Regions from separate parts of the Streptomyces sp. NPDC046261 genome, predicted to be linked through region 2. Evidence: riboswitches for the same ligand, from Rfam matches in the RefSeq annotation. Region 2 holds a riboswitch; each other region holds the start of a gene.

Region 1 (7,390 bases), on a different contig from region 2:
GGGCCTGGACGGGCTGGCCACGATCATGGCGCGTGCCTTCTCCGAGGGCACCGACAAGCTCAGCGCCGAGGACTTCACCGCCGAGCTGGAGCGCTGCGGCGCCACCCTCGACGCGCACGCCGACCACCCCGCCGTGCGCCTGTCCCTGGAGGTCCCGGCCTCCCGGCTGGCCAAGGCCCTCGGCCTGCTCGCCGACGCCCTGCGCGCCCCGGCCTTCCCCGCCGACGAGGTCGAGCGCCTCGTGAACAACCGGCTGGACGAGATCCCGCACGAGCTGGCCAACCCCGCCCGCCGGGCCGCCATGGCGCTGTCCGCCGAGCTCTTCCCGGCCGACTCCCGGCTCTCCCGCCCCCGCCAGGGCAGCGAGGAGACCGTCAAGCGCATCGACGCCGCCGCCGTGCGCGCCTTCTACGAGGACCACGTCCGCCCCGCCACGGCGACGGCCGTGATCGTCGGCGACTTCACCGGCATCGACCTCGACCAGGCCCTCGCCGAGTCCCTCGGCGCCTGGACCGGCTCGAGCGCCGAGCCCCGGCCCGTCCCCGCGGTCACCGCGGACGACACCGGCCGCGTCGTGATCGTGGACCGCCCCGGCGCCGTCCAGACCCAGCTGCTCATCGGCCGCGCGGGACCCGACCGGCACGAGCGCGTCTGGCCCGCCCAGGTGCTGGGCACGTACTGCCTAGGCGGCACCCTCACCTCCCGACTGGACCGCGTCCTGCGCGAGGAGAAGGGCTACACCTACGGCGTCCGCGCCTTCGGCCAGGTGCTGCGCTCGGTGCCCCCGGCCCAGGGCGCCACGGGCACGGGCATGCTCGCCATCAGCGGCTCCGTGGACACCCCCAACACCGGTCCGGCGCTCGAGGACCTGTGGACGGTGCTGCGGACGCTGGCCGCGGAGGGCCTGACGGAGGCCGAGCGTGACGTCGCCGTGCAGAACCTGGTCGGCGTCGCACCGCTGAAGTACGAGACGGCGGCGGCCGTCGCGGGCACCCTCGCCGACCAGGTCGAGCAGTACCTGCCGGACGACTTCCAGGCGCGGCTGTACGAACGCCTGGCGGAGACCGGCACGGTGGAGGCCACGGCGGCCGTCGTCAGCGCGTTCCCGGTCGACCGTATGGTCACCGTCCTCGTCGGTGACGCCGCCGAGATCCTCGAGCCGGTCAAGGCGCTGGGCATCGGCGAGGTGACCGTCATCCCCGCCTGACGGACGGAGCTGCCTGACGGAGGTTCAGCCGCCGTATTCCCGTACTCCGTGCCGGATATGAGCGGACAAGAGAGGCGCGTGAGCCCGATGAGGCACACGCGCCTCCCTTATGTCCAATTTCATGCAGTGGTTGCACGTTGGTCGTGTGGCGTAGGTCATAAAAGCCCCGTTCTGTTTGCCGTTCGAATCCGACGCGGATTAGCGTCAGGGCGGCAGTCCGTCAGATCGGAGCCGCAACCGCGGTCCCGGGCAGCCATCGCCGAGTCCCCGAGGCACCAGCCAAGGGGAGCCGGGGACCCAAACGTCCCTGGGGTGAATCGGGTCCCTTTCACGAGGGAGCCGTAGGAGACCTTCCTGCTCCGAACCCGTCAGCTAACCCGGTAGGCGAGAAGGAAGGAAAGGATCGCCCAGGCATGGGTAAGCACCGTCGTCCGAGTCGAGCCGCGCGTGTCAGCGCCAATGTGGCGGGCATAGCCACCCTCACCGCCGCGGGTGTGGTCGCCGGCGTCGCCGCCCCGGCCTTCGCCTCCACCGACGACGGCCACCGCACCGAGGACACCGGCCTGACCCAGGCCATCGTCATCGGTGACGTCATGGCCGACAACGTCGACGCCCAGGCCGAGACCCAGCGCAGCGCCGCCGACGAGGCCGCCATCCGGCTCCAGGCCGAGGCCACGGCCAAGCAGAAGGCCGCCGAGGCCAAGCAGCGCGCCGAAGAGGCCAAGCGCAAGATCGAGGAGGAGCGCGCCGCCAAGGAGCGCGCCGCCCGCGACGAGGAGCGCAAGCGCCTGGGCACGTACGTGAGCCCGATCGACAGCTCCTACGTCTCCACCTCCTACAAGGCCTCCAGCGGCCTGTGGTCCTCCGGCAGCCACACCGGCATCGACATCCACGCCGAGACCGGCACCTCGGTCCGCTCGGTCGCCGCCGGCACCATCGTCGAGGCCGGCTGGGGCGGCGCGTACGGCAACAACGTCGTCATCAAGCACAACGACGGCACGTACACCCAGTACGCCCACCTGTCGTCCCTCGACGTCTCCGTCGGCCAGACGGTCACCCCGGGCCAGCAGATCGGCCTCTCCGGCGCGACCGGCAACGTCACCGGCCCGCACCTGCACTTCGAGGCCCGCACCGGCGCCACCTACGGCTCCGACATCGACCCGATCGCCTACATGAGCGCCCACGGCGTCAGCCTGTAGAACGCGTCGCGGCACCACTCTTCGCGCAAGGCCCCGGCCCCACGGCCGGGGCCTTCGCGTTTGGCCAAAAGATATCCATGAATCGGCGGACCCATCGGAAATCCCACCCGGTTGCCATAGAGTCACTGAACGGGCGTCAATCGGCCGTGATACACGGGGGTTAAGTCATAAGTCGGAGGTACACCCATGCGGGGCCGTACGTGAACGGCGATGACGAGGTAGTGCACAAGAGGGGCGGTATTTCCGCGCACGCCGTGTGCACGGCGATCCGCGACGACATCGTCTCCGGCACCTTTCCACCCGGCAGCAGGCTCATCGAGGAACTCCTGGCACGCCGTTACGGCGTCTCCCGGGTGCCGGTGCGCGAAGCGCTGCGCACCCTGGCCTCCGAGGGCTTCGTGACCACCCGGCGGCATGCCGGCGCCTGTGTCGCCGAACCCACCGAGCGCGAGGCCGCCGACCTGCTCGACGTCCGCGCCCTGCTGGAGCCGCTGGGCGCCGCCCGGGCCGCCCAGCGGCGTACCGAGGCTCATCTGAAGGTCCTGCGGGGGCTGGTCCGCCTCGGCCAGGAGCGCGCGCGTACGGGCCGCGCCAGTGAATTGCGTCCGCTGGGCGAGTGGTTCGACGAGACCCTCGCCCAGGCGTCCGGCAGCCCCAGCCTGGCGGCGCTCCTCACCCAGCTGCGGCGCAAGATCGCCTGGGTGTACGCGGCCGAGCCGCCGGTCCGGCCGCTGGAGAGCTGGCAGGCGTGCGGGGCGCTGGTGGACGCGGTGGCCCGCGGGGACGCCGAGCGGGCGCGGAACCTGGCCGTCGCCCGGGCCGGCCGTTCGCCCGGGACATTCCGGCAGTGGCGGCCCGCGGACGCGAACCGGATGCCGGGCCCGAAACAATCCGTCAACACGGCGGGCGCGCGTTCTTAACAATGAGCCGCTATCCGTGTGCGAATAGCGGCGGGTAATTCACGGGCATTCCCGCTGACAACGCGGGCGGCGCGGACAACGGGGCCGCGGCTGCCTCGAGTCGGCCGCCGCGGCCCCGTCGCACACACCCGCGGTATACGGAGCGGGCCCGGTGGATCAGACGGTCTCGGGAAGCTCCTCGAGCCCCTCGGCGACCAGCTTGGCCAGACGGTCGAGCGCGGCCTCGGCACCGTCCGCCTCGGTGGCGAGGACGATCTCCTCGCCACCCTGGGCGCCCAGACCCAGCACGGCGAGCATGGACGCGGCGTTGACCGGGTTGCCGTCGGCCTTGGCGATCGTCACCGGGACGCCGGCGGCCGTCGCCGCACGGACGAAGATCGACGCGGGCCGGGCGTGCAGGCCCTCGGCCCAGCCGACGTTTACGCGGCGCTCAACCATGGTGTTGCCCTTCAAGTCGATATTGGTTGTCTAGACCATTGTCGCACGGGGCGCGCGATGCCCCTGCGCGCGACCGCTCAGGCCCGGATGGGGCCGTCCGGCCCGCGACCAGGGGCCGCACGCCACCACCCGCTGTCGGTGGACGGCCTTACGCTGGCCCCATGCAGACGCCGTCCGAGCATGCGTACCCGGCCCACTGGGAAGCCGATGTCGTGCTGCGCGACGGGGGCACCGCCCAGATCCGCCCCATCACGCCCGACGACGCCCAGCGCCTGGTCAGCTTCTACGAACAGGTCTCGGACGAGTCCAAGTACTACCGCTTCTTCGCCCCCTACCCCCGCCTCTCCGACCGGGACGTGCACCGCTTCACCCACCACGACTACGTCGACCGCGTGGGCCTGGCCGCGACCGTCGGCGGCGAATTCATCGCCACCGTCCGCTACGACCGCATCGACGGCCACGGCATGCCCGCCTCCGGCCCGGCCGAGGAGGCCGAGGTCGCCTTCCTCGTCCAGGACGCCCACCAGGGCCGCGGCGTCGCCTCCGCCCTGCTCGAGCACATCGCCGCCGTCGCCCGCGAGCGCTCCATCCGGCGCTTCGCCGCCGAGGTGCTGCCCGCCAACACCAAGATGATCAAAGTCTTCACGGACGCCGGCTACACCCAGAAGCGCAGCTTCGAGGACGGCGTCGTCCGCCTGGAGCTCGACCTCGAACCCACCGACGCCTCCCTCGCCGTCCAGCGCGCCCGCGAACAGCGCGCCGAGGCCCGCTCGGTGCAGCGCCTGCTCGCCCCCGGCTCCCTCGCCGTCGTCGGCACCGGCCGCGAGCCCGGCGGCCTGGGCCGCACCGTGCTGCGCAACGTCCTGGCCGGCGGCTTCACCGGCCGTACGCACGCGGTCAACCGGGCCTTCCCCGAGGACCTTTCGGTGCTCGAGCCCGAGGGCGTCCCCGCCCACCGCTCCGTCCTCGCGATCGAGGACCCCGTGGACCTCGCCGTCATCGCCGTGCCCGCCGAGCAGGTGCCCTCGGTCGTCGCCGACTGCGGCGAACACGGCGTCCAGGGCCTGGTCGTGCTGTCCGCCGGATACGCCGAGAGCGGGGCCGAGGGCCGCGAGCGGCAGCGCGAGCTGGTCCGCCAGGCCCGCTCGTACGGCATGCGCGTCATCGGGCCCAACGCCCTCGGCCTGATCAACACCGCCGACGGCGTCCGGCTCAACGCCTCCCTCTCGCCCGAGCTGCCGGCCGCCGGCCGGGTCGGGCTCTTCAGCCAGTCCGGCGCGATCGGCATCGCCCTGCTGGGCGGGCTCCACCGGCGCGCGGCCGGCCTGGTCGGCATCTCCACGTTCGTCTCCGCCGGCAACCGCGCCGACGTCTCCGGCAACGACTTCCTGCAGTACTGGCACGACGACCCGGACACCGACGTCGCCCTGATGTACCTGGAGTCCATCGGCAATCCCCGGAAGTTCGCCCGCCTGGCGAAGCGCACGGCGGCCCGCAAGCCGCTCGTCGTGGTCAAGGGCGCGCGCCACGGCTCCGCCGCGCCGGCCGGGCACGCCGTGCCCGCCCCGCGCATCCCCGACGCCACCGTCTCCGGCCTGCTGCGGCAGGCCGGCGTCATCCGGGTCGACACGGTCACCGAGCTGACCGACGCGGGCCTGCTCCTCGCCTCCCAGCCGCTGCCGGCCGGCCCCCGCGTCGCCATCCTCGGCAACTCCGCGTCCCTCGCCCTCCTCACCTACGACGCCTGCCTCACCGACGGGCTGCATCCGCTGATGCCGCGCGACCTGACCACCGCCGCCGCACCGCGGGACTTCCGCGCCGCCCTGGCCGAGGCCCTCGCCGACCGGGCCTGCGACGCCGTCGTCGTCACCGCCATCCCCTGGGTCGGCGAGGCCACGGCCGCCGACCTCGCGGACGCCCTCCGCCAGGCGGTCGCCGACGCGCCGGCCGCCAAGCCGGTGGCCGTCGTCCACCTGGAGATCCCCGGCCTCGCCGAGGCCCTCGCCGCCCCGCCCCACCGGCCCCCCACCCCGCCCGGGCCCACGGACGAAACGCCCCCCGCCGTCCGCATCCCCGCCTACCCGGCCGCCGAGCGGGCCGTCCGCGCCCTCGCCGAGGCCGTGCGGTACGCCCAGTGGCGGCGGCAGGCCGCCGACCCCGGCCGGGTGCCCGAGTACGACGACATCGACGAGGCGGGCGCCGCCGCCGACATCGACGTGCTGCTCGAGGCGCACGGCGCGACGGCGCCCCGGGCCGTGACCCTCTCCGCCGCCGACACCCAGCGCCTCCTGGCCCGCTACGGCATCGCCGTGCTGCCCGCGCTGCCCGCCGCCGACCCCGACAGCGCCGTCCGGGCCGCCGGCCGGCTGGGCTACCCGGTCGCCCTCAAGCCCACCGCACCCCACCTGCGCCACCGCGCCGACCTCGGCGGAGTCCGCCTCGACCTCGGCGGCGAAGCCGAACTGCGCAGTGCCTACGCCGAGTTGACCGAGCTGCTCGGCAAGCCCGAGGAGATCCGCCTCGTCGTGCAGTCGATGGCCCCCCGCGGCGTCGACACCGTCGTCCGGGCCACCATCGACCCGGCCGCCGGAGCCGTGCTGTCCTTCGGGCTGGCCGGCGCCCCGTCCCTGCTGCTCGGCGACACCGCCCACCGCCTCGTACCGGCCACCGACCGGGACGCCGCCGAGCTCATCCGCTCGATCCGCACCGCGCCCCTGCTGTTCGGCTGGCGCGGCTCCACGCCCGTCGACACCCCCGCCCTGGAGGAGCTGCTGCTGCGGGTGTCCCGGCTGGTCGACGATCACCCCGAGGTCGTGGGCGCCGACCTCGAGCCGGTGATCGTCGCCCAGCACGGCGTGCACGTCCTGGGCGCCTCCATACGGCTCGCCCCACCGCCGGCCCGCACCGACCTCGGCCCGCGCAGCCTGCCCCCGTACTGAGCGCCCCGCCCGGGGATCGGCGGCAGACGGGCCCCGTACGCCCCGTAGGATGGGCGTATGGCGAAGACCGGTACGACGACCCAGGGGCTGCGCGCGGCCATCGAGCGCAGCGGCTACTACCCGGCCCTCGTGGCCGAGGCGGTGGAGGCCGCCGTGGGCGGGGAGCCGGTCGTGTCGTACCTGGTGCACCAGGAGACGACGTTCGACTCCAACGAGGTGCGCCGCCATGTGACGGTCCTCGTCCTGACCGGCACCCGATTCATCGTCAGCCACACCGACGAGCAGGCCGCCGACGGCACGTCGCCGTCCCCGTACGCCACCACCTCCACCGAGTCGGTCAAGCTCGACCGCATCTCCTCGGTCGTGCTCAGCCGCGTCGTCGCCAACCCCGAGGCGTACACCCCGGGCACCCTGCCCCGCGAGGTCGTCCTGACCATCGGCTGGGGCGCGGTCTCCCGCATCGACCTGGAGCCCGCCGCCTGCGGCGACCCCAACTGCGACGCCGACCACGGCTACACCGGCTCCTCCACGGCCGACGACCTGAGCCTGCGCGTCAGCGAGGCCGGCGACGGCCCGGACACCGTGCGGCAGACCCTCGCCTTCGCCCAGGCGCTCTCCGAAGCCACCGCGGCCACGGCGGCGACCACCCGCTGATGACCGGATACCCCCCGGGCCCCACGGCCGCAG
Region 2 (7,390 bases):
CACGTGCAGGCACTTGACCCGGTCCGGCATGCCGCCGGCGCTCGGGAAGCCCTCCAGCACCTCGATCGCGTCGCGGCGGGCGAGGTAGTCCTCGTGCGCGGCCCGGTAGGCGGCGGCCAGCTCCGGGTCGGTCGCCAGCCGGTCCTGCATCTCCTTCATCAGCCCCGAGCCCTCGAGCGTGCCGATCGCGGACGCGGCACGCGGGCAGGTCAGGTAGTACGTCGTCGGGAACGGCGTGCCGTCCGGCAGCCGGGGGGCCGTCTCGACCACGTCCGGCTGACCGCAGGGGCAGCGGTGCGCGATGGCGCGCAGCCCGCGCGGCGGGCGCCCCAGCTGCTCCTTGAACGCGGCGATGTCCGCGTCGGTCGGCTCGGTGGGCTCGGTCTTCGGAGGAGGGGTGTCCATGTGCTCGCTCGTGCTCGCTCGGTCGTGTCGAAGGAATGTGCAGGGTCAGCGGTGGCCGTCGGAGGTGTCCACGCCGTCGAAGAGGTTGCTGTACCAGGGCCGGTCGGCGGCGCCCTCGTCCCTGCGCTGCCTGGTGCCGCCGCTGCCGTCCGCCACGGTGTAGCCGGTCTCCCCGGGCCGTACGAAGTGCAGGTGCTCGCGCGCCTGCTGCTCCACGTACGCCGGGTCCTCGAGCCGGGCCTTCTCGTCGCGCAGCCGCTTGACCTGCTCCCGCGCCTGCTCGGTGCGGTGCCGCTGCTCGGCGATGTCCGAACGCTGGGTGACCCACTGGCGCATGGGGTAGGCGAGGGCGACGACGAGGGAGCAGACGACGAGCGCGAGCAGCGCCGCCCGGCCGGTGAGCCGGCTGCGCCGCGGGGGCCCGGCACGGTAGACCCGGGCCGCGGACGGCCCCTGCACGAGCGCCGTGCCCAGCGCCTTGAGCCTGGTCGCGGTGGAGAACCGGTCCGCGCCCACGTCGCCTCCCCTGGAGAGTCCGCTACGAACGTACGTCCCCGGACACGGTACGGGACCGCGGCCGGGGACGTACGGAGACTGGCGAGAAGGTCAGCCCTTGCGGTGCTTACTGGTTCGCGGAGCGGAACCGCGGGAAGGCGCTGCGGCCGGCGTAGACCGCGGCGTCGTCGAGGATCTCCTCGATGCGCAGCAGCTGGTTGTACTTGGCGACGCGCTCGGAGCGGGCCGGGGCGCCGGTCTTGATCTGGCCGCAGTTGGTGGCTACGGCCAGGTCGGCGATGGTGACGTCCTCGGTCTCGCCGGAGCGGTGGGACATCATGCACTTGAAGCCGTTGCGCTGGGCCAGCTCGACGGCGTCCAGGGTCTCGGTGAGCGAGCCGATCTGGTTGACCTTGACCAGCAGGGCGTTCGCGGAGTTCTCCTCGATGCCGCGGGCCAGGCGCTCGGGGTTGGTGACGAACAGGTCGTCACCGACGAGCTGGACCTTGTCGCCGAGCTTCTCGGTGATGGTCTTCCAGCCGGCCCAGTCGTCCTCGAACAGCGGGTCCTCGATGGAGACCAGCGGGTACGCCTCGACGAGCTCGGCGTAGTACTCCGTCATCTCGGCGGCGGAGCGGTCCTTGCCCTCGAACGTGTAGACGCCGTCCTTGTAGAACTCGGAGGCGGCGACGTCGAGCGCCAGGGCGATGTCCTGGCCGGGGGTGTAGCCGGCCTCCTTGATGGCCTCGAGGATGAGGTCGAGGGCCTCGCGGTTGGAGCCGAGGTTCGGGGCGAAGCCGCCCTCGTCGCCCAGGCCGGTGGCCAGGCCCTTGGCCTTCAGCACCTTCTTGAGGGTGTGGTAGACCTCGGTGCCCCAGCGCAGGGCCTCGGAGAAGGACTCCGCGCCGATCGGCGCGATCATGAACTCCTGGATGTCCACGTTGGAGTCGGCGTGCGAGCCGCCGTTGAGGATGTTCATCATCGGAACGGGCAGCAGGTGCGCGTTCGGGCCGCCCAGGTAGCGGAAGAGCGGCAGGTCGGAGGCCTCGGAGGCGGCGTGCGCGACGGCCAGGGAGACGCCCAGGATGGCGTTGGCGCCGAGCGAGCCCTTGTTGTCGGTGGCGTCCAGGTCGAACATCGCCTGGTCGATCAGGCGCTGCTCGGTGGCGTCGTAGCCGACGAGCTCCGGGCCGATCTGCTCGATGACGGCCAGGACGGCCTTCTCGACGCCCTTGCCCAGGTAGCGGTTCGGGTCACCGTCACGCAGCTCGATGGCCTCGAAGGCACCGGTGGAGGCGCCGGACGGCACGGCGGCACGGCCCGTGGAGCCGTCGTCGAGGCCGACCTCGACCTCGACCGTGGGGTTGCCTCGCGAGTCGAGGATCTCGCGAGCTACGACGACGTCGATGGACGGCACGAGGGTCTCCTTCGTGGTGTGTCTGGAGTTCTGCAGCACGAGCCTAACGGGCCCCGGAGGCTGCGCCCGCCCTTGGACCGGCCACCGGACCGAAAATTGGCACAAAAGCCGAGATCACCGGATGAATGGTCGGTGTGTTCGCTCAACGGGAAAGACGACCGGCCGCACCGGGGCCCGTGGCGGCCCCGGAAAACGGCGGAGCCCCGCTCCGATGCGGCTCGGGGGGAAGACGCATCGGAGCGGGGCGGTCCCGCGGATGAGCGCGGCGCTCAGCCGGTGATCAGCTGAGGTGCAGCTTCTGACCCGGGAAGATCAGGTCCGCGTTGTCGATGATGTCCTTGTTGCGGTCGAACAGCTTCTGCCAGCCGCCGTCGACCTTCTTGGCGTCGGCGATGGAGCCGAGGGTGTCGCCTTCCTTGACCTCGTACTCGCCGTCACCCTGCTTGACCGTCTTGGGGGCGGCGTGCTTCGGGGCGGTCTGCTTGGGGGCCGGGGCCTCCTCGGCGGTCTCCGCCTGCGGCTTGGCGTGCTTGGGCGCGGAGGGGCGCTCGGCACGGTCGGCGCGGCTCTTGGTGGAGGTCTCGCCCGCGGCGGCGGAGGAGGACTTCGTGGACTTCTTCTTGACCACGGAGCCGGAGCCGGAGGTGTCGACGTTGGCCTTCGCGCCACCGGCGGTCAGGCCGCCGGCACCGGCGCAGCCCCAGGCGCCCGGGCCCTGCATGGCGAGGAGACGCTCGGCGGTGGCGATCTGCTGGGCCTTGGTGGCCAGGTCGGCGCGCGGGGCGTACTGCGTGCCGCCGGCGGCCTTCCAGGAGGACTGCGAGAACTGCAGGCCACCGTAGTAGCCGTTGCCGGTGTTGATGGACCAGTTCCCGCTGGACTCGCACTGGGCGACCTTGTCCCAGGTCGAAACGGAGGCGGCGTTGGCGGAGGTCGCGACCATCAGCGGGGCGGCCACGGCGACGCCGGTGACGCCGGCGAGCGTGACGATGCGGACGGCCTTGGACGGACGACGGTGCTTGCCCTTGGACATAAGTCGGTTTCCTCACCGACGCCTACGAGGTGAGCTGTCGGGTTCGGGCTGTGAGTTTGCCCGGCCCGGTGCGCGGCTGCGCTCCGGGCTTCACCCCAAGCCGTCCCGCTCCCTCGACCGTGAGGCCGTCGGACCGGTCCGGCGCCTTACCTTGGTTCCCCCGCTCCTGCCAACGGCGCTTGCGCGACGACTCCCCCGGCCGCCGGCAGGATTCGGCGTGGCGACCGTGGTGCTCGCGGTGGCGAGCGGTGACGACGTTAAACACAGGCGGCCGACGGGTTCAAACCCCACTTTTCAGCCACAGTTGCTGGAAGTTACCCGCAGGAACCTCCTGTTTCCGCAGGTGGGAGGGGGTTTGAGCAGAACGGACGAGCTCCGTCCAGCCCAAAGTCAACGAGACCCATGTCTCACTTTCGACTGGAACGGACATTCGCCCCGAACCCCCCGGCTAGGGACGGATATCGAGCCGCTGACCAGGCTGAATGAGATCCGGATCGGATCCGACAACTTTTTCGTTCTTCTGATAGATCGTCTGCCAGCCGCCGGTGACCGAGTGGTCCTCCGCGATCGCTGACAGGTTGTCACCGGGCTTGACGGTGTAGTCGGTCGCGCCGGGTACGCCCGTCCGGGCGTCGGCGCCGTCGCGCGAGGGGCGCTGGGGCTCGTCCGAACGCGGCGGCTCGGCGCGGTGCTTGCCCGTGCCCGGCTCCCCGGCCGCGTCGTCGCCCGGCGTGCGCGGGGCGGTCGGCGCGGGGTCGGTGGGCGCGTGGTCGGTGGGCGTGCCCGAGGGCGTGGTGGAGGGGGACGGCGTGGTGGACGGTTCGGCCGAGGGGTCCTTGCGGTGCTTGCCGTCCGGCTTTCCGGAGGTCTCGCCCGCGGGGGCGGAGGGGTCGGTGGACGGGCTCGGCGTGCCGGGCGACTTCGATGCGCCGGGCGCGGGTTCGGTGGTGCCGGGGGCGCGGTCGGCGGGCGCGGACTTCGTGGGCTCCGGCGTGGCGGGAGCGGTGCGCTCGGGCGCCGGCTCGCGGGTCGGCTCCGGCTCGGGGCTCTGGGTGCGTCCGGGGTTCACGTCGGGCGCCGGGGCGTCCTTCGACAGACCCGAACTGACGGCGCAACTGCGCCAGGCGTCGGGGCCCTCGGCGGCCAGGATCCGCTCGGCGACGGCGATCTGCTGGGACCTGCTGGCCAGGTCCGGGCGCGGCGCGTAGGAGATGCCGCCGTTGTTCTCCCACATCTGCTGGGTGAGCTGGAGGCCGCCGAAGAAACCGTTGCCGGTGTTGGCGCTCCACAGCCTGCCGCTCTCGCACTGGGCGACCTTGTCCCAGGTGCCCGTGTCCGCGGCCGTGGCCGCGGTGGCCGCCATCAGCGGCATGGCGATGCCCGCCCCCGTCACCCCCGCCGCGAGCACGATGGCGGGTATCTGACGGGGGCGGCGATGTCTTCCGTTCCCGAAACGCATGGGCTGGCCTCTCGTGTGGCGGCTGATGTGGTCGTCGAACATAGCGACGGGTCCGGGTCGTCACAAGCCGGTGTAGCCGAGGTCACGCGAAGGTCACGCGAGGTGACCGGTCGTCATGCGGCGGGCGGAGCAGGGGTGAACGCGACGGGCAAAGTGCGCAATCCGCGCATGATCAGACCCCCTCGCCAGCGCAGGTCCTCCGGCTCCGCGGCCAGGTGGAGATCGGGCAGCCGGCGCAGCAAAGTCGCGAGCGCCACCTGGCCCTCCAGGCGCGCCAGGGGGGCGCCCAGGCAGTAGTGGATGCCGTGTCCGTAGCCCAGGTGCTGGTTGTCGCGCCGGGCCAGGTCAAGGGTGTCGGGGTCGGCGAACCGCTCGGGGTCGCGGTCCGCGGCGGCCAGGACGACGAGTACGGGATCGCCCTCGGCGATGCGCTGTCCGCCGAGGGTCAGGTCCCGGGTGGCGAACCGCCAGGTCGCCAGCTCCACCGGCCCGTCGTAGCGCAGCAGCTCCTCCACGCCGGTGGCCAGCAGGCTCTCCTCGCCCTCGCGCAGCGCGCGCTGGAGGCGCTCGCGCTGCCCGGGGTTGCGCAGCAGGGCGTAGGTTCCGTTACCGATCAGGTTCACAGTTGTTTCAAAACCGGCGAACAACAGGATGAAGGCCATGGCCGCGGCCTCGTCCTCGGTGAGGTGCTCGCCGTGGTCACTCGCCCGGATCAGTCCGGAAATGAGGTCTTCACCGAGATCCTCCCGCTTACGGTGGATCAGTTCCGTGAGATAGCCCCGCATCTTCTTCACGGAACGGGCCACTCCGCCGCGTGGGCCGCCGCCGTGGCGGATCATCATTCCCGCCCAGTCGCGGAAGTCGTCCTGGTCCTCGCGCGGCACCCCGAGCATGTCGCAGATGGCATAGATGGGGAGGGGGAAGGCGAACTCGTGGATGAGGTCGGCCTCCCCCTTGCCGGCGAAGGCGTCGATGAGCTGATCCGTCAGCTCCCGCACCCGGGGCGCGAACTCCGCGACCCGGCGCGGGGTGAACGCCTTGGAGACCAGCCGGCGCAGCCGGGTGTGGTCCGGCGGGTCGATGTTGAGCAGGTGCGTCATCAGGTTGGCGCTGCGCTCGCCGGGGATGCCGACCTTGCCCTTGCCGTGGGCGCCCTCGGCGTGGTGCACGGGGTTCTTCGACAGCCGCTGGTCGGCGAGTGCCTGCCGGGCGTCGGCGTACCGGGTGACCAGCCATGCCTCGACACCGCTGGGCAGGGCGGTGCGGTGCACGGGGGCGTGCTCGCGCAGCCAGGCGTACGCCGGGTAGGGGTCGGCCGCGAACTCCCAGGTGAACAGGGGTGGGGCGGGGGGCGTGGGCATACGGTCGTTCGTGTCGTGCACGCCCCGACGCTACCCGCGGCCCCGCTAGTGGTGCCCGCCGCCGCCGCTGCCGAAGGCGCCGCTGCTGCCCGGGTCCCACTTCTTGCGGTCCTCGGAGAGCTCCTCGGGGTGGCTGCCGGGGTTGTTGATCTCGTGCGGCAGCACCCGCTCCCCGTTGGCCTCGGTCTGCAGGCGGTCCGACTCCCGGTGCTCGACGACGTAGCCGACCGCGCTCTCCTCGTCGTCGTTGTGCCCGGGGCCGTGGTCGGGCGAGGCGGGTCCCCTGTCGTGTTCCTGCCGCGTCTGCCAGGAGCCCTGGCGGCGCTGCGGCTGGGCGGGGGGCGGCGGCTCCCGGTCGCGCCAGCGCTGCCCGAAGTAGAAGGCCAGGATCAGCAGGGCGCAGACGCACAGCCCCACGATGAAGGGGGCGATGCCGCCGACCCAGTGCGGCAGTGCGAGGTCCATGTGGTCAGTGCGCATGGATGTCGGGTACCCGCCGGGCGCCGGGTCAAGACCGCGCCTGGGCCGAACGGGTGGCGGGGCGCTACTCCCCCGGCCGTTCCCCCGCCGCCGCCTCCGCGGCGAGGATCGCGTCCCGGTAGGTACGGGCGGCCGCCCGCAGCGCCGTCTCCGGCTCGGTGCCGGCCGCCTCGGCCCGTACGGCCAGGGCCAGCAGCTCGTAGCCGATGCCCTCCCCGGCCGGCGGGGCCACCTCCAGGCCCCCGGAACGGGCCCGGGAGGCGAGCTTCGCGGCGAGCGCGAGGGCCGGCTGGCCCAGCGGGACACCCTCGGTGACGGAGTCGCGGCCCTTCTCGGCGGCCTTCGTGCGCATCCAGTGCGCCCGCACGTCCTCCGGCGTCCGCGCGCTCTCCTCGCCGAAGACGTGCGGGTGGCGGTGGATGAGCTTGTCGACGATGGTGGCGGCGACGTCGTCGACGGAGAACGGCTCGTCCGCGTCGTCCTGCGCGATCCGGGCGTGGAAGACGACCTGGAGCAGAACGTCGCCCAGCTCCTCGCGCAGCGCCTCCCGGTCGCCGGTCTCGATGGCCTCCAGCAGCTCGTACATCTCCTCCAGGCCGTACTTCGCCAGGTCCTGGTGGGTGCGGATGCCGCTCCACGGGCAGGCCAGCCGGATCCGGTCCATGACCTGCACCAGGTCCAGCAGCCGGGCACCGGGCAGGTCGTAGGAGCCGGGCAGCAGCTCCAGCGCCGGCATCGAC
Region 3 (7,390 bases), on a different contig from region 2:
GTCCCGTGTTCGCGCCGCTACGGTAAGTGGCGCGGGGTGGGTGCGGCGAAGGTCGGGAGGTCGACGGCATGGCGAAGACGCGAGCGGGCGGGGGCGAGGGCGAAGGCAGGGGCTGCGGCGAGCCGGGCGGCCCGGCCGGCTGCGAACCGACGCCTGCCGAGCAGGTGGAGGAGCTGCTGAAACGCGCCCAGAACGGCTTCGAGATCGGTGAGCCGGTCCTGGACCGGCTGCGCACCGCGCTGATGCACCAGACCGAGCTCCGTTCGTACCGCCAGCGCAACGACGAGCCGCGCCCCCTGCGCTGCAACACCTACCGGCACATCTTCCTGCTCGCGGACGGCAGCAGCCTGGTGCTGTACGAGCTGGAGCACGACACGGGGGCGCAGGAGGGCTTCCTGTACGAGCTGTACGTGCACGAGAGCGCGCTCGACGCCGCCGAGCGCCGGGTGCACGACCGCATCGGCGGCGGGGGCATCGGCCCCGGCAGCGAGGACGAGGAGCTGCCCGCCTGGCTGGCGGAGGAGCTGCTGCTGGCCATGGGGCCGACGCGGCCCCGCCGGGAGTACGTCGCCGAGGCCTCGCCCGATCACGCCCGTCGGCTGCTGCGGCGCGCGGAGAACGCGGACGGGCCCGGGGAGGTGGTGCGGGAGCTGCTCCAGGGGGCGCTCGGCCACCACATCGCGCTGATCACCAAGCCGAGGCGCCGTACGGCCGGGCGGGACGCCACCTGGTGCCGGTTCTACGAGCACGCCTTCCTGCTGGAGGGCGGCGGCGAGGTCAGCCTCTGGGAGCTCGAGCACAACATGACGGCCGACGGCCGGCTGGTCTGCGAGGTCTACCTCGACGAGGCGGAGGCGGAAGTGGCGGCCGACCGGCACGCCCGGGCTCAGGGGGTGGAGTTATAGCGCCGCCGGGGCGGGTGTGGGGAGGGGTGTCGGGACGGGTATCGAGAAGAGAGTTTGCCCAGGTCAGCAGGGCTCTGCCAGGTTGTGCTACACTAGTTCGAGTTGCAGTTGTGGTACCCATGAACTCGTGTGCGCCTGACGGTTATGTAGCCGAAGGCGCATTTTTGTTTTCGCCGGTCTTGTTTCCGGCCTTGGGGCCCATCCCATCGCTTAGGAGACAAAAATGGCGACCGGTACCGTGAAGTGGTTCAACTCCGAAAAGGGCTTCGGCTTCATCGAGCAGGACGGCGGCGGCCCCGACGTCTTCGCCCACTACTCGAACATCGCCTCGAACGGCTTCCGTGAGCTCCTCGAGGGCCAGAAGGTTTCGTTCGACGTCACGCAGGGCCAGAAGGGCCTGCAGGCGGAGAACATCGTCAGCATCTGACGATCGACGATCAGGAGCTTTTCGAACGATCAGGAGCATTCCGAACGTTCTGGAGTTCGCTGAACCTCGCGATGGGGCCCGCACCACTGGGTGCGGGCCCCATTGTCGCGCTCGTCAAACAGGCCGAAGGCGCCACTCGGCGCCCGCCAGAATGGCCACACAGGGGGCTTGGCACCCCATTGAGGGAAGGTCCCCGCATGACTCGTTCCGCCGCACGCACCGATCGCTCCGATCGGCCCGCCCGACCCGCTCGTTCCGCTCGCACCTCGGGCCCGGCCCGCTCCTCGCGACCGCGTCGCACGGACGAGTCCCAGCCGGCCGCGCGCCGGCGCCCCGCCGCGCCGCAGGGTGACTTCGAGATGCCGGTCAGCACGACCCCCGCGCTCCCGCCCGTCGACGCGTTCGCCTCGCTGGACATGCCCGCGGGCCTGCTGGCCACCCTGACCCGCGAGGGCGTCACCGAGCCCTTTCCGATCCAGGCCGCGACGCTCCCCAACTCGCTGGCCGGCCGCGACGTCCTCGGCCGCGGCCGCACGGGCTCCGGCAAGACCCTCGCCTTCGGCCTCGCGCTCCTCGCCCGCACCGCCGGCCGGCGCGCCGAGGCCAAGCGCCCGCTGGCGCTCGTCCTCGTCCCCACCCGCGAGCTGGCGCAGCAGGTCACCGACTCGCTCAGCCCGTACGCGACCGCCGTCAACCTGCGGATGGCCACGGTCGTCGGCGGCATGTCCATCGGGCGCCAGGCCCAGACCCTCGCGCGCGGCGCGGAGGTGCTTGTCGCGACCCCGGGACGGCTCGCGGACCTCATCCAGCGCGGCGACTGCAAGCTCGGCGACGTGGCGATCACGGTGCTCGACGAGGCCGACCAGATGGCCGACATGGGCTTCCTGCCGCAGGTCACGAAGCTGCTCGACCAGGTGCGCCCGGACGGCCAGCGGATGCTGTTCTCCGCCACCCTGGACCGCAACGTCGACCGGCTCGTCCGCCGCTTCCTCTCCGACCCGGTGACGCACTCCGTCGACGCGTCGGTGGGCGCGGTCGCGACCATGGACCACCACCTGCTGCACGTCACCGACCAGGACAAGAAGGACGCCGTCACGCGGGTCGCCGCCCGCTCCGGCCGCGTGATCATGTTCGTGGACACCAAGCGCGGCGCCGACCGCCTGGTGAAGAAGCTGCTGTCCGAGGGCGTGCGCGCCGCCGCGCTGCACGGTGGCAAGAGCCAGCCGCAGCGCAACCGGGTCCTGGACCAGTTCCGCACCGACCAGGTCACCGCCCTGATCGCGACGAACGTCGCGGCACGCGGCATCCACATCGAGGGCCTCGACCTCGTCGTGAACATCGACCCGCCGGTCGACCACAAGGACTACCTCCACCGCGGCGGCCGCACCGCCCGCGCGGGCGAGTCCGGCACGGTCGTCACCTTCGTGCTGCCCGAGCAGCGGCGCGAGATGAGCCGCATGATGACCACGGCGCAGATCACCCCGAACGTCATGAAGACCTACCCGACCGACCCGGAGCTCGCCCGCATCACCGGTGCCCGCGAGCCCAGTGGCGTCCCGGTCGTCATCGCGGCCCCGGCCCCGGCCCAGCCGCAGGGCGCCGGCAAGTCCCGCTCGCGCGGTTCCGGTTCCGGCGGGGGCGCCGGTACGTCCGGCGGCTCGCGCGGCAGCCGGGGCGGCCGCGGCCGCACCCGTACCGACGCCGCGGGCGCTCCCGCCGCGGGCGGTTCCGGCAGCGGCAACGGCGGCGGGCGTCCCTTCCGCGGCTTCGGCGGCAACGGCGGCGGCGAGGGTTCGCGCCGCTCGGGCGGCACCCGCCCGGGCAACGCCGTCGGCCGCCCGCGCCGCGGTGGCGGCGGCGGTGGCGGTCGCCGGTCGGCGGCTTCCTGACGCTTGCGTCACGCTGACGGTGTGACGCAGACGTTGTGACGTTCTGACGTGCAGCACAGAGGCGGGGTCCGGTTTTCCGGGCCCCGCCTCTGTGCTGCTCCGCCCTTCGCGGAAAAGGCCCCGTCCGGCGCAACACCGTTCGCGACGGCGCGCCCGCTGCGCAAGGGTGGAACGCGATGCCCAGGGACGGCGGCCGGTCAGGAGAACGCACGGTGGGGATGTCAGAGGCGCGCGAGCCCCGGTCGGAGCCACCCGTCGCGCACGGCCACCGGGCCCGTCTGCGGCAGTCCGTGGCGCGTCGGCTGCCCGCGGCCCTGATCCTCTCGGGCGTCGTCTTCGACGTCCTGACCCCCTCCCACTACTCCTCCGCCCCCTTCTTCGCCTGCTCACCCCTCATCGCGGCAGCGATGCTGTCCCATGGCGCCACGCTCGTCACCGCCGTCACGGCCCTGACCGCCATGACCACCCTCACGATCACCCGCCGGGTGCCCGAGACGGGCGAGGCCGTCACCGAGGTCGTGACCGTGCTGGCCGTCGCCGCCCTCGCCCTCGGCATCAACCGCGTCGTACGCCACGGCGACCGCAAGCTGGCCTCCGCCCGGTGCATCGCGGAGGCGGCCCAGCGAGCCGTGCTGCCCGCGCCTCCCGCCCGCATCGGCGGACTGCGCGTGGCCGCGCGCTACCTGGCGGCGCAGGCCGACGCCCGGATCGGCGGTGACCTCTTCGCCGTGCAGGAGACCCCGTACGGCGTGCGCGCCATCGTGGGCGACGTACGCGGCAAGGGGCTCGGCGCGGTGGAGGCGGTCGCCGTCGTGATCGGCGCGTTCCGGGAAGCGGCGGAGCACGAGCGCACGCTGGAGGGGCTCGCCGTGCGATTGGAGCGCGCGTTGCAGAGGGAGGGCGCCCGGCGCGCGAACCTCGATGAGAGCGAGGGCTTCACCACCGCCGTACTCGCCGAGGTCCCGCCCGGCACCACCGCGCTGCGCCTGGTCAACCGCGGCCATCCGCCGCCGCTCCTGCTCCACGCCGACGGCACGGTCGGCGAGGCGTACCCGGGCGCTCCGGCGCTGCCGCTCGGCATGGGGGAGCTGGGGATGTGGCCCGACCGCGTGGAGGAGTGGGAGTTCCCGGCGGGGTCCACGCTGCTGCTGTTTACGGACGGGGTCACCGAGGCGCGGGATGCGGAAGGCAACTTCTACAACCCGCGGGAGCGCCTCAACGGCAAGCAGTTCAGGAACCCGGAGGCGCTGCTCGACGCCCTCACGGCGGATGTCGTCCGGCACGCGGGCGGCCCGGCCGACGACGACATGGCCCTGCTCGCCATCCGGCGCGGTGACGGCCGCCACCGCCCCGCCGTCATCACCCACACACTCACCCGGACCACCACCCGTACCGTCCGCGTTCGGACGGATAACAACTGACGAACGGTCAGCGGACGCGCTCCGCGCGATCCGCCCAAGAGGCGTGCCATTTCGTGCATTCGGCTTGGAATCCGGTGGCGATGTCTATTAACGTTCGATAACGCAGCGCGGTCGTTGCAGCCGCCGCAAGAGGCGGCGCCGCGCGCCTTCGCCGAATCCCGTGGGCGGAACCGGGGAACCATCAACTCTGGGGTGAATCGGACCGCGCGCCGGCCCGTAGGAGACCTTCCTGCTCCGAACCCGTCAGCTAACCCGGTAGGCGAGTAGGAAGGAAAGGAGTGCGCCTCCGTGGCGTCCAACAGGCCTGCTCTCGACGACGGTTCGCATGACTCTTCGTACGATTCCGCGTACGACTCTGCGTATGACTCCGCGTACGACTCGCTGTATGACTCCGACCCTGTGAACGGCGCTCCGGGTGAGGCCCCGGCCGGTCCAGCCTTCGCCCCTGACGACACCGCCTTCGCCGGCTTCGACGCCGGCGAGGGCTTCGACGCCGGCTCCGGCTCCGAGACCGAGGAGACCTGGAGCGAGTGGAATCCGGCCGAGGGCACCACGGCGGCGCCCGTCCGCGGCAGGCACCGTGTCGTCAAGCAGCGCGGCGGCACGATGGCCCGCAGCGGCGCGGTGCTGGGCGTCGGCGTCATCGCGGCGGTCGGCGCGGGCGGTATGGCGAGCGCGCAGGACCGCCCGCCGACGCCGATATCCGTGCCCGACCTGGCGCAGAAGCTCCCGGGCGTCGGCTCCCTCATAGCCGGCGGCGAGGAGAAGCAGGCCGCGAACTCCGAGGCCGACCACGCGGAGGCCGGGCCGGCCGCCGAGGCCCCGGCCGTCGTGGCGGCCACGCGCAGCACCGCGGACGCCGGCGAGGCGCTGCGCGCCCGCATCCTGCAGCAGGCCGAGCGCCAGCAGGACGCCGCCGACGAAGCCGCGCGGGAGAGCGAGGCGCGGGCCGCCGCCGAGCAGCAGCGCAAGGCCGCGGCGGAGAAGGCCCAGGCGCACGAGGCACGGGAAGCGCAGGAAGCCCAGCAAGCGCAAGAGGCCCAGGAGGCGCGGGCGGCGGCGCGTGCCGCCGAGGCGGAGCCACAGGGGGCCGGTCCGGGCGAGGCCGAACGGCCCGCCGCGCCGGCGAAGCGCTCCCCGGCTGCCGCCGGAAAGCGCGGTTCCGTCGCCGCCGGCTCGTACACCCTGCCCGTGGGCTCGTACACCCTCACCGCCGGCTTCGGCCAGGCCGGCAGCATGTGGTCCGCGAACCACACCGGCGAGGACTTCGCCGCCCCCACCGGCACCCCCGTCAAGGCTGTGAGCGGCGGTACGGTCACGCAGGCCGGGTGGGCCGGCGCGTACGGCTACCGCATCGTGCTGACGCTCGGCGACGGCACCGAGATCTGGTACTGCCACCTGTCGTCGATGGTGGTCACGTCCGGGAAGGTCGGTACGGGCACGGTCATCGCCCGCGTCGGCGCGACCGGCAACGTCACCGGCCCCCACCTGCATCTGGAGGTACGGCCGGGAGGCGGCTCACCGGTGGACCCGCTGTCGTGGCTGCGCGCGAAGGGACTGCGGCCGTAACCGACGGCGGTGGCCGGCGGACGGACGGAGACGGGCGGCCGCCGCAACCGCAGAGAGGCAGCCGGGTTACAGGCGGCCCGGATCTGATTTGCCGGGAATGTTCTGCGTGCGATCGGGAAATCAGAGCATGTGACGACGACCGCGACGACGATCAGCACGTCAGTGCCCTCCCGCCTGGACCGGCTGCCCTGGTCCCGGTGGCACTGGACCGTGGTGATCGGCCTCGGGACCGTCTGGATCCTGGACGGCCTGGAGGTGACGGTCGTCGGGAACATCGCCGGCCGCCTCTCCGAACAGGGCAGCGGCCTGCCGATCACCTCGGGCGGGGTGACGGGCCTGGCGGCCGCCCTCTATGTCGCGGGAGCCTGCTCCGGCGCGCTGTTCTTCGGCCGGCTGACCGATCTCTTCGGCCGCAAAAGGCTCTTCATGGTCACGCTCGCGGTCTATCTGGGCGCGACCGCGCTGACCGCGCTGTCGTACCACTCCTGGTGGTTCTTCCTCTTCCGCTTCCTGACGGGCTTCGGCATCGGCGGTGAGTACGCGGCCATCAACTCCGCCATCGACGAGCTGATCCCCGCCGTCTACCGGGGCCGCGTCGACCTGATCATCAACGGCAGCTTCTGGCTCGGTGCGATCGCCGGCTCCCTGCTGTCGATACTCATGCTCGACACCAGCATCTTCGCCAAGGACGTCGGCTGGCGGCTGACGTTCGGGCTCGGGGTCGTGCTGGGCCTGGTCATCCTGCTCGTACGCCGCCATGTGCCCGAAAGTCCACGCTGGCTGTTCATCCACGGCAGGGGCGAAGAAGCCGAATCCCTGGTGACGGCGATCGAAAAACGCATCGAGGCGGAGAAGGGCACCCCGCTGCCACCCGCCAAAGGCAGGCTCGTCATCCGTCAGCGGAAGAGCTTCGGCTTCCGCGACATCGCCCGCACGGTCTTCTCCGACTACCGCAGCAGGGCCGTCCTCGGCCTCGCCCTCTTCATCGGCCAGGCGTTTCTCTACAACGCGATCACCTTCGGCTTCGGCGCCATCATCACGCGGTTCTTCGGCGTCTCCACCTCGCACACCGGCTATTTCTTCGCCGTCATAGCAGTCGGCAACTTCCTCGGCCCGCTGCTCCTGGGCAAGCTCTTCGACACCGTCGGCCGGCGCATCATGATCACCTCGACGTATCTG

What was found. A riboswitch is a leader RNA that binds a small molecule or an ion and turns the genes downstream of it on or off. The one in region 2 is predicted to bind cyclic di-AMP.
Region 1: another riboswitch for cyclic di-AMP. It lies ahead of ABZ956_RS20555 (peptidoglycan DD-metalloendopeptidase family protein); the one in region 2 lies ahead of ABZ956_RS14795 (transglycosylase family protein).
Region 3: another riboswitch for cyclic di-AMP. It lies ahead of ABZ956_RS24585 (M23 family metallopeptidase); the one in region 2 lies ahead of ABZ956_RS14795 (transglycosylase family protein).

The regions. Positions count from the first base shown of each region.
Region 1 covers NZ_JBEYZU010000011.1:101,968-109,357, forward strand. Annotated here, with positions in the region: gene ABZ956_RS20550 (pitrilysin family protein) at 1-1,207, shown strand, start outside; cyclic di-AMP (ydaO/yuaA leader) riboswitch at 1,455-1,609, shown strand; gene ABZ956_RS20555 (peptidoglycan DD-metalloendopeptidase family protein) at 1,621-2,406, shown strand; gene ABZ956_RS20560 (GntR family transcriptional regulator) at 2,646-3,326, shown strand; gene ABZ956_RS20565 (HPr family phosphocarrier protein) at 3,483-3,764, opposite strand; gene ABZ956_RS20570 (GNAT family N-acetyltransferase) at 3,926-6,703, shown strand; gene ABZ956_RS20575 (DUF5998 family protein) at 6,761-7,357, shown strand; gene ABZ956_RS20580 (nucleotide pyrophosphatase/phosphodiesterase family protein) at 7,357-7,390, shown strand, end outside.
Region 2 covers NZ_JBEYZU010000006.1:333,375-340,764, reverse strand. Annotated here, with positions in the region: gene ABZ956_RS14810 (DUF501 domain-containing protein) at 1-405, opposite strand, end outside; gene ABZ956_RS14805 (septum formation initiator family protein) at 451-921, opposite strand; gene eno (phosphopyruvate hydratase) at 1,028-2,317, opposite strand; gene ABZ956_RS14795 (transglycosylase family protein) at 2,598-3,350, opposite strand; cyclic di-AMP (ydaO/yuaA leader) riboswitch at 3,355-3,504, opposite strand; gene ABZ956_RS14790 (transglycosylase family protein) at 3,799-4,758, opposite strand; gene ABZ956_RS14785 (cytochrome P450) at 4,923-6,170, opposite strand; gene ABZ956_RS14780 (DUF6479 family protein) at 6,216-6,650, opposite strand; gene ABZ956_RS14775 (nucleoside triphosphate pyrophosphohydrolase) at 6,715-7,390, opposite strand, start outside.
Region 3 covers NZ_JBEYZU010000017.1:34,651-42,040, reverse strand. Annotated here, with positions in the region: gene ABZ956_RS24605 (DUF6227 family protein) at 69-905, shown strand; gene ABZ956_RS24600 (cold-shock protein) at 1,129-1,332, shown strand; gene ABZ956_RS24595 (DEAD/DEAH box helicase) at 1,530-3,221, shown strand; gene ABZ956_RS24590 (PP2C family protein-serine/threonine phosphatase) at 3,440-4,642, shown strand; cyclic di-AMP (ydaO/yuaA leader) riboswitch at 4,782-4,919, shown strand; gene ABZ956_RS24585 (M23 family metallopeptidase) at 5,042-6,211, shown strand; gene ABZ956_RS24580 (MFS transporter) at 6,341-7,390, shown strand, end outside.